Regions from separate parts of the Enterobacter cloacae complex sp. IR5418 genome, predicted to be linked through region 1. Evidence: predicted binding sites of a transcription regulator. Region 1 holds the regulator's gene; each other region holds the start of a gene.

Region 1 (4,252 bases):
GCTGAACTGAAGCCGCAGTACAAAGGCCGCGCACGTGATTTTCTGCACGCTGCCGCACATGAAGGGGTGATGGTGTTGAATGCCGGGCCGGACGTGATGCGTTTTGCACCGTCGCTGGTGGTGGAAGACAAAGACATCGAAGACGGGTTAGCCCGTTTTGCCGCGGCGGTCGCGAAGATCGTCAGCGGCTAATACGCGGTGCGTTTTAACCGGCGCGTTAACCAAATCCCATGATGCGGGCGCTGACGCCATGCCACCGATGAAATGGTGTGCATGGTGTTCAGATGCCCCAGCACGCGCTGTAAATGCTGCTCCAGGGTGCTCATCGGCCCGTGGGTCAGCGTCTCCGGCGCTTCCAGAATGTTCGAATCCCCCGACTCGCCCGGCGCGTCATACTCCAGACGCTGCTGACAGCGCTGCAACGCAATTTCACACGACTGCAAATAGCGCTGCGCCAGATCCGGCGTCAGCATCGTGTGCTCGCGCGCCAGCGTGGTCATGGCGTTAATATGCTCGACGATGAACTGGCTGTGCGTGACCCACAGTTTCATATCCGCCAGGTAGTGCGCGTTAAAGCCCGGCTCCTGCATGGCCTGGTTAAGGGAGTTGAACAGGGCGTTATGCGCCTGGTTGACCTTCATGCGCTCGTAAGCCAGCGGAGAAGGCTGCGGGTCATCGCTCAGGATAAGACGTATGGCCTGCTGGTCGGCTTCCAGCGCATCGTGGGCGTTCTGCCTCAGCAACCCGCTTTGCCACTGCGGCCACAGCCAGACCATGCCGCCAAAGGCGATCAGGCAGCCAATCAGCGTATCGACCAGCCGGGCAATAATAAATTGTTCCCCGTTAAGCGTGAGCAGTTGTAGGGTATATACCGCCGTCACCGTAAAGCCCACCATCGCCCAGCCGTAGTTTTTGCGGATGATCAGGTAACTCACCAGCGTGATCGCCAGCATACCGGCCAGGGTATAGCCCTCCGGCACATGGAAGTGCAGCGTCACGCCCGCGATAATCAGCCCCGCCATCGTCCCGCCCGCCCGATGCAGAATGCGTACCCGCGTGGCGCCATAGCCGTTCTGGGTAACAAACAGCACGGTCATTAAGATCCAGTAGGGTTTCGGCAGGTGCAGGGCCACTCCCATCAGGCTGGCGATGCTCAGCATCACACTGATGCGCGCGGCGTTGCGCAGGGCGGAAGACTTCAGTGAAAGATAGCTTTTGAGGGCGGGCAGCAGCGGCAGCCGTTTTTGCTTATCGGCCATCAGGTCCCGGGCATAAAGCGGGCGCTGGGTGCGCAACACCCGGGCGATGCGGCTGAAATGCCAGGCGGCAAACTGCCCGACCGGGTTATCCGCGTGCTGACGCGCAATCTTTTCCAGCGCGCCGAGCTGTTTGTCCATGTTAAAGCGCGTCGGGTAGCGGTGATAGAGGATATCGTCAGCCAGCACCCGCAGGCGCGCCGCGACGGTCTGCGCGTTCCAGCGGATCACCGCTTCCGCATGGCTGCGCTCCACCAGCTTTTGCACCTCTTCCGGATTATGAAGGCTGACGGAGATATGCTCCTGCAAATCCAGCCCGACTTGGAAGGTACGCAGCAGCCGCTTGTATTCATGATTTTTGTTGGCGGCAAGCATGTGCAACTGCTGATAGCACTGGCTGATGAGATCCACCACTTTTTGCTGACGCGCCAGCAGCGGCGGCAGGGATTTTTCCGGGTCGGTATGTTGAGTGAGCAGGGTGTATTTTGCTTCGCAGTATTCAGCAAGCTGCACGTAGAGCAGGCTCAGGGATTCGCGCAGCGGCTGTTCCCGCCACAGCCAGAACCAGAACCAGTTAAACAGGCCGTACCATAATGTCCCCAGGGCGTAGATCAGTAGCGGCTCCCACACCGGCATATTGCCCGCAAGGCTTAAGGTGAAGATGGCGGCAATCAGCGACGCGGGAAGCAGGCGGGCGTGCAGCGAGCTGATTTCCGCGGTGACGCCGAGCGTCATCGCCAGCACGGTCAGGATCAGCGGCAGCGGGATATCACGAGCCAGCAAAAGCTGTACGGCAAGGCTACAGCCCGCAAACAGGCAGCCGCCGATAATCAGACGTTTAAAAAAGCGTTTATGCGGCGTATCCAGACCGGCAATGTTGCAGCAGGCGGGGACGAGGGAAAACAGCAGGCCTTGCTGAAGATGTCCGAGGATCAGGCCCACGGCCACGGGAAGACACAACACCAGCGTTTGTCGCAGTGCGTAGTTAACTTCCGGGTGATAGATCAGCCTGCGCCACATGGGGAGTAGAGACAAAAACGGCGTGCCACCCTGCGGCGGCACGCCGTTTGACCACAATTAACGGGTTCCGTAAACCACGATAGTTTTACCGTGGGCAGAGATCAGGTTCTGATCTTCCAGCATCTTCAGGATACGGCCCACTGTTTCACGGGAGCAGCCGACGATCTGACCGATTTCCTGGCGGGTAATTTTAATTTGCATGCCGTCAGGGTGGGTCATGGCGTCTGGCTGTTTCGCCAGGTTCAACAGCGTCTGCGCAATACGACCGGTCACGTCCAGGAAGGCGAGGTTACCCACCTTCTCAGAGGTCACTTGCAGACGGCGTGCCATCTGGGAAGAAAGACGCATCAGGATGTCAGGGTTGACCTGAATCAGCTGACGGAATTTCTTGTAAGAAATTTCAGCCACTTCACATGCTGTTTTTGCACGAACCCAGGCGCTACGTTCCTGGCCTTCTTCAAACAGGCCCAGTTCACCGATAAAATCGCCCTGGTTCAGATAAGAAAGGATCATCTCTTTCCCTTCTTCATCTTTGATCAGCACGGCCACCGAGCCTTTAACGATGTAATACAACGTTTCCGCCTTTTCACCCTGGTGAATCAGCGTGCTCTTTGATGGGTACTTATGAATGTGGCAATGAGACAAGAACCATTCGAGAGTCGGGTCTGTTTGCGGTTTGCCAAGCACCATGCGCTGTTATCCTCTGTTATAAGCTGTCACCAGAGTCATAAGATGCATCCGGACTCTGGGGTTGCAATCGAATTCTTACCCATACCTGGGAAGTCGGCTGTCGTAACGTTTCGCAGCCAGTAAAGTTTGATGTCCTCTGCATACATGTGTAACGTCAATGTATTACTGTAGCATCCAGAGTGTTTTAGCATAGCTTTCGCCGCGTGTCTCCTGGTGTCTCGCTTCAGCATGACGCAGGTCGCCTTCCGTTGCGAGAAATGTAACGTACACGTAATCTGTCATAAAAAATGCAACGTTGGAGTGAGTGAATATGCAAGCGCGTGTGAAATGGGTTGAAGGGTTAACGTTCCTGGGCGAGTCTGCTTCCGGGCACCAGGTTTTGATGGATGGCAACTCCGGTGATAAAGCGCCAAGCCCAATGGAAATGGTGCTGATGGCGGCAGGGGGATGCAGTGCGATCGACGTGGTGTCGATCCTGCAAAAAGGCCGTCATGACGTGACCGGTTGTGAAGTGAAGCTGACGTCGGAACGTCGCGAAGAGGCGCCACGCCTGTTTACCCATATCAATCTGCACTTTATCGTCACCGGCAAAGCGCTGAAGGACGCGGCGGTGTCACGCGCGGTAGATCTCTCTGCGGAGAAGTACTGCTCTGTGGCGTTGATGCTGGAAAAAGCGGTAAACATCACCCATTCGTATGAAGTGATCGAGGCGTAATCTTTTGGCGGGTGGCGCTTCGCTGACCCGCCCTACAACTGCACGCCCGTAGGCCCGGTAAGCGCAGCGCCATCCGGCAACAGGCGTCACGCGATCTGCTTTCCTTCCATCAGCCGCTGCACCAGCGGTGTCATAATCAGCTCCATCGCCAGCCCCATTTTTCCGCCCGGCACCACTAACGTATTCATGTGCGAAATAAACGAACCCTGTAGCATCGCCAGCAGCCAGGGGTAATCAATGCCTTCCAGGTTGCGGAAGTGGATCACCACAAAGCTCTCGTCCAGCGACGGGATGCTTTTTGCGGCGAACGGGTTGGAGGTGTCCACGGTGGGGACGCGCTGGAAGTTAATGTGGGTGCGGGAGAACTGTGGCGTCAGGAAGTTGATGTAGTCTTCCATGGAGCGCACAACCGAGTCCATGACCGCCTCGCGCGAATGGCCGCGCTCGCTCATGTCACGCGTCAGCTTCTGGATCCACTCAAGGTTAACGATCGGCACCACCCCCACCAGCAAATCCACATGGCGCGCCACGTCGTGCTGAGGCGTCACCACGCCGCCGTGCAATCCTTCGT
Region 2 (4,252 bases), on a different contig from region 1:
CAGCCAGCGCGTAACGGGCTGAGCAACTTTACCAGTAACCTGGAAGAGCCAGCGGTCATGGTGAACTACTTCCTCCAGGGCGACCCGTATCAGGGGATGGTGCATTTCACCCGCTTCTTCCTGAACTCCCTGCTGGGTATGGGCGGCTTAATTGACGTCGCAGGCATGGCGAACCCGAAACTACAGCGTGAACAGCCGCACCGTTTTGGCAGCACGCTGGGGCATTATGGCGTAGGTTATGGTCCGTATGTGCACCTGCCATTCTACGGCAGCTTCACCGTGCGTGATGATGGCGGCGACATGGTGGATACGCTCTATCCGGTGCTGTCATGGCTCACCTGGCCGCTGTCGATTGGTAAATGGACCGTGGAAGGAATTGAAACCCGTGCGCAACTGCTGGACTCTGACGGTCTGCTGCGCCAGTCTTCCGATCCTTACATCATGGTACGCGAGGCCTACTTCCAGAACCATGACTTTATTGCCAACGGCGGTAAGCTGAAGCCGGAAGATAATCCGAACGCGAAAGCCATCGAGAATGAATTAAAAGATATCGATTCGGAATAAATAAAAAAGGTGAGCAATGCTCACCTTTTTTAATTGTGTTGGGATTAGAACGCGTAGTTGAAGTTGGTACCAAACAGCCAGGCTTTACCTTCAGAGGTAAACTCGTAAGGGCCTTCCTGGAAGGTTACTTTCTGTCCATGCATGTACGACACACCCGCGTCGATAGAAGCATTCTCGTTGAACGCGTAGGTTGCCCCCGCACTCACCCAGAAACGGTCCTGATCCGGAATCGAGATAGAACGTTTATCTGCCGGTACCGGACTGTCATCAAATGCTACGCCGGTACGGAACGTCCAGTTGTCATCCATATAATAGGTCGTACCGAGCGCGATACGGTAAGCATCATGGAAGCTTTCGTCTTTATAGAACAGCGTCTGGCCGTTGGTGCCGGTGGCTTTCAGCTCCTCGAACTGGCTCCAGCTGGTGTACGCCAGGCTGTAGTGAATTGCCCACTGCGGCGCAACGCGGTTGTAGCCGGAGACTTCCCACATTTCTGGCAGATGCAGCGACAGTGAACCCGGTACAGTTTGATTCGAAGTACCCCATGGAATGGTGGTGCCTGCGCCCGGCACCATGCCGTTGACTGGGCTCAGGATGCCGCTTTTGTAATCGCCATCGAAATCAATTTTCACTTCTGAGCGATAGGTCAGACCCCAGCGGTTGTTTTTATCCAGTTCGTACAGGATACCGGCGTTCCAGCCGTAACCCCATTCATCACCTTTCAGGCTGGCAATTTTATTGCTGTTTTTCGGCAGTGCAGCGGTTTGCTCACCGGAATAACGCTCGATTTTGGCATCGGCGTAGACAGCATCAAAGCCCAGACCAAAGCTCCAGTTATCGTTCAGACGATAAGCGCCGCTCAGGTTAAGGTTCAGGGTGGTCAGGTCGGTTTTACCGCCGTATTCCCCGGCTGGATAGTTGTTATTGAACTCCGTTGCCAGGCCATAGTTAGAGGTAACAGAGGCACCCCAACCAAACTGTTCGTTAATCGGGGCAACAAAGTGCAGGTTAGGCACCCACGCCGTCGGCGCAATGTTATCCGCCTTCAGATCTGCGCCGGTGAACTGTGATTTGCCAGAAATGTTGACATCAGGATCGATGTAAACCGCACCGGCAGAGAAGGTAGGGCGATCAAACATCATGATCAGCGCCGGGTTACGACTCGCATTGCCTGCGTCATCGGCAATCGCACCTTCCCCGGAATACGCACGGCCAAGGCCAGAGGAAGAAAATTCGTTTAACTGGAAGCCCGCTGACCAGGCGGACGTTGAGACGATTGCCACTGCAACTGCTAAAGCAGTTTGTTTGAACAGGGTTTTCTGGCTCATGACCATAACCTCATTGAGTTATTTTTATTCAATAATTGTTACATACCGTAACAGGAGCGCGAAGTGTAGGGTCTGAGGTATGACATACAAATCAGACCAGTGGCGTGAGTATAGGTCTGACCAGCTGTGATGTTGCAAGTTTGTTTATTAATATTTTCAGATATGTTTCTTGAAACGAGATCTGGTTGGCAAAATTGTGACCAGTGCGATTCATCTGAAAAGGTGAATTTTGTTTTAGATCATTTTTTAGTGTGATATTGGTCACTTATCCGATTTTGCGCCATTAACGGCTGGAGGGGGCTCGCGAGGGGGCGTAAAATAGCTGCATCGTGTTTTTCTCGCGCCCTGCGCGAATACAGAGGAAATTGAGCTATGAGTAAATGCAGTGCTGATGAAACCCCGGTTTGCTGCTGTATGGATGTTGGCACCATCATGGACAACACCGATTGCACCGCTTCTTACAGCCGCGTATTCCCTAACCGCGCCGAAGCGGAAGAGACGCTGGCCGCGCTGAGCCAGCGCGCGCGTGAAGTTGAATCCGATCCGTGCGAAATTAAATCCACCTTCACGGAAGTGGAAGGTGGCGTGCAGCTGGATATCGACTTTGTGTTCGCCTGCGAAGCTGAAACGCTGATTTTCCAGTTAGGCCTGCGTTAATTCCTGCGGCCTGGTGCCCTCACCGCAACCCTCTCCCACGGGAGAGGGCGCAAACACTAAAAACGGTAACCTACGGGTTACCGTTTTGCTTTTACCTCGGGGCATTTTCTTTTTCTTCTCTGTGCCTTAGCTCGCAATTTTTCGCTTCCCCGATTGGCTGAATGTAAAAAAATAGTTAAGACTATTATCAGGTCAGACCACTTAGTGTGCGCGCAAAATTTTTTTACAGGGGAGAGTTATGAGTCAGGCATTACCGCTTATCACCCGACACGGTGACCGCATTGCCATTGTCAGCGGGTTACGTACGCCGTTTGCGCGTCAGGCAACAGCCTTTCACGGTATACCGGCTGTCGATCTGGGAAAAATGGTGGTGGGGGAGATGCTGGCTCGCAGCGAGATCCCGCCAGAGGTTATTGAGCAACTGGTTTTCGGCCAGGTGGTGCAAATGCCGGAAGCGCCCAATATCGCGCGTGAAATCGTGCTGGGCACAGGCATGAATGTTCACACCGATGCCTACAGCGTCAGCCGCGCCTGCGCCACCAGTTTCCAGGCGGTGGCGAACGTGGCGGAAAGCCTGATGGCGGGAACCATTCGCGCGGGGATCGCCGGAGGCGCGGATTCCTCATCCGTGCTGCCCATCGGCGTCAGCAAACAGCTGGCCCGCATCCTGGTGGATGCTAATAAAGCCCGCACTACCGGCGCGAAACTCAAACTCTTTTCGCGTTTACGCCTGCGCGATCTCATGCCCGTGCCACCTGCCGTTGCGGAATACTCCACCGGCCTGCGCATGGGGGATACCGCTGAACAGATGGCAAAAACCTACGGTATCACCCGAGAGCAGCAGGATGCGCTGGCGCATCGTTCACATCAGCTGGCAGCGAAAGCCTGGTCGGAAGGCAAACTGACCGACGAAGTGATGACCGCCTATGTGCCGCCTTACCGGGAACCGCTCTCAGAAGATAACAACATCCGCGGCACCTCCACGCTGGCGGATTATGCGAAGCTGCGCCCGGCCTTTGACCGTAAACACGGTACAGTTACCGCAGCTAACAGTACGCCACTGACGGACGGCGCCGCCGCCGTGATCCTGATGACGGAATCCCGGGCGAAAGAGCTGGGCATCACGCCGCTGGGCTATTTGCGCAGCTACGCCTTCACCGCCAGTGATGTCTGGCAGGACATGCTGCTCGGTCCGGCCTGGTCCACGCCGCTGGCGCTGGATCGCGCAGGGTTGACGCTCTCCGATCTCACGCTGATTGATATGCACGAAGCCTTTGCCGCGCAAACGCTGGCAAACGTGCAGCTTATGGCGAGCGAGCGCTTTGCCCGCGACGTGCTGGGCCGCGCACATGCCACAGGTGAAGTGGATCAGAGTAAATTTAACGTGCTGGGTGGCTCCATTGCCTACGGTCATCCGTTTGCGGCAACCGGGGCGAGAATGATCACCCAGACTTTGCACGAGCTGCGTCGCCGTGGCGGCGGTTTTGGTCTCGTCACCGCGTGTGCGGCGGGCGGCCTGGGTGCAGCAATGGTTCTGGAGGCTGAATAATGGAAACGACATCTGCATTTAACCTGGCTGTTCGCCTCGATAACGTGGCCGTTATCACCATTGATGTGCCCGATGAAAAGATGAATACCCTGAAGGCCGAGTTCGGCGTTCAGGTGCGTGCGATGCTCAGACAGATCCGCGAAAACAAAGCCAT
Region 3 (4,252 bases), on a different contig from region 1:
CAACGGACAGACCTGCGATACCACACGCCATGGTGCGAACGACGTCACGGTCGTGCAGCGCCATCAGAGAGGCTTCGTAGCTGTACTTGTCGTGCATGTAGTGGATAACGTTCAGCGCGGTCACGTACTGCTTCGCCAGCCAGTCCATGAAGTGGTCCATGCGCTCCATGACTTCGTCATAGTTAAGCACGTCGCCTTTGATAGGTTCAGACTTAGGACCAACCTGCATTTTCAGTTTTTCATCAACGCCGCCGTTGATTGCGTACAGCATGGTTTTCGCCAGGTTTGCACGCGCACCGAAGAACTGCATTTGCTTACCAACAACCATTGGGCTTACGCAGCAAGCGATAGCGTAGTCGTCGTTGTTGAAGTCAGGACGCATCAGGTCATCGTTCTCGTATTGCAGAGAAGAGGTGTCGATGGACACTTTAGCGGCGAATTTCTTGAAGTTCAGAGGCAGTTTTTCAGACCACAGAACGGTGATGTTCGGCTCCGGAGAAGGACCCATGGTGTACAGGGTGTTCAGGAAGCGGAAGCTGTTTTTGGTTACCAGAGTACGGCCATCTACGCCCATACCGCCGATAGATTCGGTTGCCCAGATTGGGTCACCAGAGAACAGTTCATCATATTCTGGGGTACGCAGGAAGCGAACCATACGCAGTTTCATGACCAGGTGGTCAATCATTTCCTGAGCGTCTTGCTCGGTGATTTTACCTGCTTTCAGGTCACGTTCGATGTACGCATCCAGGAAGGTGGATACGCGGCCGAAGGACATTGCTGCACCGTTCTGAGACTTAACAGCGGCCAGGTAGCCGAAGTAGGTCCACTGGATAGCTTCCTGAGCGTTGGTCGCAGGACCAGAGATATCGCAGCCGTATTTAGCCGCCATCTCTTTGATCTGACCCAGCGCACGGTGCTGTTCAGCGATCTCTTCACGCAGACGGATAGTCGCTTCCAGGTTTACGCCGTTTTCCAGGTCAGACTGGAGAGAGACGAACTGTGCGTATTTGTCTTTCATCAGGAAGTCGATACCGTACAGCGCAACGCGACGGTAGTCACCGATGATACGACCACGGCCATAGGCATCTGGCAGACCGGTCAGAACGCCAGATTTACGGCAGTTCAGAATGTCTTTGGTGTAAACATCGAATACGCCCTGGTTATGGGTTTTGCGGTATTCGGTGAAGATTTTTTTCAGCATTGGGTCCAGCTCGCGGTTATACGCTTTGCAGGAACCTTCAACCATTTTGATACCACCGAACGGGATAATTGCGCGTTTCAGTGGTGCTTCAGTTTGCAGACCAACGATTTTCTCAAGGGCTTTGTTGATGTAGCCAGCATCGTGAGAAGTGATGGTAGACGCAACGGAGGTGTCAAAATCAACTGGCGCGTGAGTGCGGTTTTCCAGTTTAACGCCTTCCATTACGCTGTCCCACAGCTTGGTGGTTGCGTCAGTCGCACCAGCCAGGAAGGATTCGTCACCTTCATACGGGGTATAGTTTTTCTGAATGAAGTCACGGACGTTGACTTCATTCTGCCAGTCACCTTTCGCAAAACCTTCCCAGGCTGTGGCTAACTTTTCATTAAGCTCGGACATGTAACACCTACCTTCTTAAGTGGATTTTTTATTTACTGCCTGAGACAACCATTAATGATGATCGCCGCCACGCAGGTAAATGACCCAGTATGTCAACCCAACTAACAGACCCCCACCGATAATGTTCCCGATAGTGACGGGGATCAGGTTATCAGTAATAAAGTTCATAATAGTCAGGTGTGAAAAACTTTCCGGGGTTGAACCAACGGCGGTCCAAAACTCCGGGCTTGCAAAGTTGCGGATAACAATCCCCATCGGGATCATGAACATATTCGCAATACTGTGCTCAAAGCCGCTGGCAACAAACATCGCAACTGGCAGAACCATAATCATGGCTTTATCCATCAGGCTACGACCAGAGTAGCTCATCCAGACCGCCAGGCAGACCATCAGGTTTGCGAGGATGCCGAGAGCAACGGCTTCGATAAATGTATGGTGCATTTTGTGGTCGGCGGTTTGCAGGACGTTAAGCCCCCAGCCGCCGTTGGCGGTCATGTACTCGCCAGAAAGCCACATCAACAGAACAAAGAGCAGACAGCCAATCAGGTTGCCAACGTAGACGTTGAGCCAGTTGCGCCCCAGTTGACCCCAGGTAATTCTTCCGCTGGCTTTTGCCACAACAATCAACACCGTCGAGGTGAAGAGGTCGGCGCCGCAGATGACGCAGAGAATCAGGCCCAGTGAGAAGCAAATACCGCCAATCAGTTTCGCTATGCCGAAAGGCATCCCGGCCGTGCCGGTAGTGGCTGTGATATAGAAGACGAAAGCGATGGAGATGAACACCCCAGCCGTAATGGCCAGAAAGAACGTCGTCATCGGATGTTTCGTTGCTTTGTAGACACCCGCTTCTTCGGCAACTTTCGCCATCGCAGCGGGGAGTAATAGATCAAAAGGGTTGTCAGCTTTCACACTAACTCTCTCTTTATTAAGTCGGCGACGAGATACTAACAAAGCATTATAGAAGAGAAATTGATATAGATCATATCTCGCCTGGCTTATAGGCCCGCAATGTGTATGGTTTTACAGCAAAAGCGGAGTAAGTATTTGATTATCCGTATAAAAATAAATTTTAAAAGTTATGAAAAGAGTTGAATTTTTTCCTTCAGCCTCCTGTTGGACAGTTAATTAAAATGGAGTATTTATTATAATAGGTAACAATAAAGCTCAGATAAGTGTTTTTATATTTACCCGTGATTAACTTAATTATTACAATCAAACGTCATTGCGAAAAAATAAAAAAAAGGGGCAATGAAATTGCCCCGTAATATAGCTCAGGCGATTGAATACGCCTACAGCCATTAATGTTATGTGCGCTTATTTTGACCAGTAAGCGGCTTTTGCCTTCTGCAATTTTTCATATGCATTCAGCAGCGACTGATGTGCCGGGAAGGCTTTCAGATCGCTATCAACCGCTTGCAGGCCATAGAACGGCTCTTCACCGCTCAGCGCCGCGCTGGCAGCTTCAACGGCATCCGCACCGTACATGCGGACAAAGGCGTTCAGATACTGCAATGGCTCGCGACCGTCTTCCTGAGAAAGCAGGAGTAGCGTTTGCAGGCAACGGTAATAGTTAGTGCGCTCGGCGGAGAAGACGGACTGGTTAAATTCCATCGTCCACTCGGTCCAGGCCAAAGCCTGATCCAGATCGCCGCCCGCCAGCGCCAGCATCGCTTTCAGCTCACCGATGCGCAGGGTGTACCAGCCGTTATCTTTCCCGGTCGCCAGACCCAGTAGTTCGCGTACGCGGGTGAAATCATCGTGTCCTTCTTCGTCCAGCTGGGCGATCAGGTTCAGATAATCTTCTTTATCCCACTCGCTGCCTGGCAGGGCCAGCAGGGTTTCGCGCAAATGCGCGCCCATGCTGTTGTTCGCCAGCCACAGATCTTCTGCCGGATAGATATCCGACATGCCCGGCACAATAATTCGACACGCGTAGACGCCGAGGTGTTCATAGTCGGCAATGTAGACTTCCTGATCTTCCGCGTTGAAGATCGCCATCAGGGTGGCAAACTCTTCTTCCGTCGTACCGGCAAAGCTCCAGTCCACGAACGGATAGTCCGCGTCCTGCTTGAACATATCCCAGGAGATCAAACCGCTGGAGTCGATGAAGTGCGTTTCGAGGTTGGTGTGCTCGGCGACTTCTTCGTCATCGAAGGTTGGCGGGGTAAAGACATCGAGATCTTTCAGGCTGCGGCCTTGCAGCAGTTCGGTCACGGTACGCTCCAGCGCCACGCCGAAGTCCGGGTGCGCGCCGAAAGAGGCGAAGCAGGTGCCATTTGCCGGGTTGAACAGGACCACGCAGATCACCGGATATTTGCCGCCCAGAGAGCCGTCATAAGCAAAGATTGGGAAACCTTCCGCTTCCAGTTTGGCGATGGATTCCACCACGCCCGGGTAGCGCGCCAGCACGTCTGCCGGGATCTCCGGCAGGCTGATGGATTCAGCAATAATGCGGTTTTTGATGTGACGCTCGAAAACTTCAGACAATCCCTGCACGCGCGCTTCGTTACGGGTGTTACCGGCAGACATGCCGTTAGACACATACAGGTTGCCGACGATGTTCATCGGAATATAAACGGTCTGCTCGTCAGACTGACGGGTGAACGGCAGGGCGCAGATCCCACGCTCTTCATTGCCAGACTGAAGATCGATCAG

What was found. The regulator CRP, encoded in region 1, controls carbon source genes, mostly activating them, when cyclic AMP is high. The targets are predictions, from matches to a motif close to ATGTGANNNNNNTCACAT.
Region 2: the regulator CRP is predicted to act here: its motif matches at 2,142-2,159, upstream of ACOTX7_RS00760 (YfcZ/YiiS family protein).
Region 3: the regulator CRP is predicted to act here: its motif matches at 2,565-2,582, upstream of focA (formate transporter FocA).

What each region holds. Positions count from the first base shown of each region.
Region 1 covers NZ_JBMKHS010000006.1:166,782-171,033, forward strand. The annotation lists gene argD (bifunctional acetylornithine/succinyldiaminopimelate transaminase) at 1-192, shown strand, start outside; gene ACOTX7_RS07465 (YccS/YhfK family putative transporter) at 189-2,276, opposite strand; gene crp (cAMP-activated global transcriptional regulator CRP) at 2,334-2,966, opposite strand; gene ACOTX7_RS07475 (OsmC family protein) at 3,277-3,681, shown strand; gene ACOTX7_RS07480 (phosphoribulokinase) at 3,768-4,252, opposite strand, start outside.
Region 2 covers NZ_JBMKHS010000001.1:166,438-170,689, reverse strand. The annotation lists gene mlaA (phospholipid-binding lipoprotein MlaA) at 1-564, shown strand, start outside; gene fadL (long-chain fatty acid transporter FadL) at 609-1,892, opposite strand; gene ACOTX7_RS00760 (YfcZ/YiiS family protein) at 2,265-2,549, shown strand; gene fadI (acetyl-CoA C-acyltransferase FadI) at 2,788-4,098, shown strand; gene fadJ (fatty acid oxidation complex subunit alpha FadJ) at 4,098-4,252, shown strand, end outside.
Region 3 covers NZ_JBMKHS010000012.1:110,484-114,735, reverse strand. The annotation lists gene pflB (formate C-acetyltransferase) at 1-1,597, opposite strand, end outside; gene focA (formate transporter FocA) at 1,649-2,506, opposite strand; gene ycaO (30S ribosomal protein S12 methylthiotransferase accessory factor YcaO) at 2,912-4,252, opposite strand, start outside.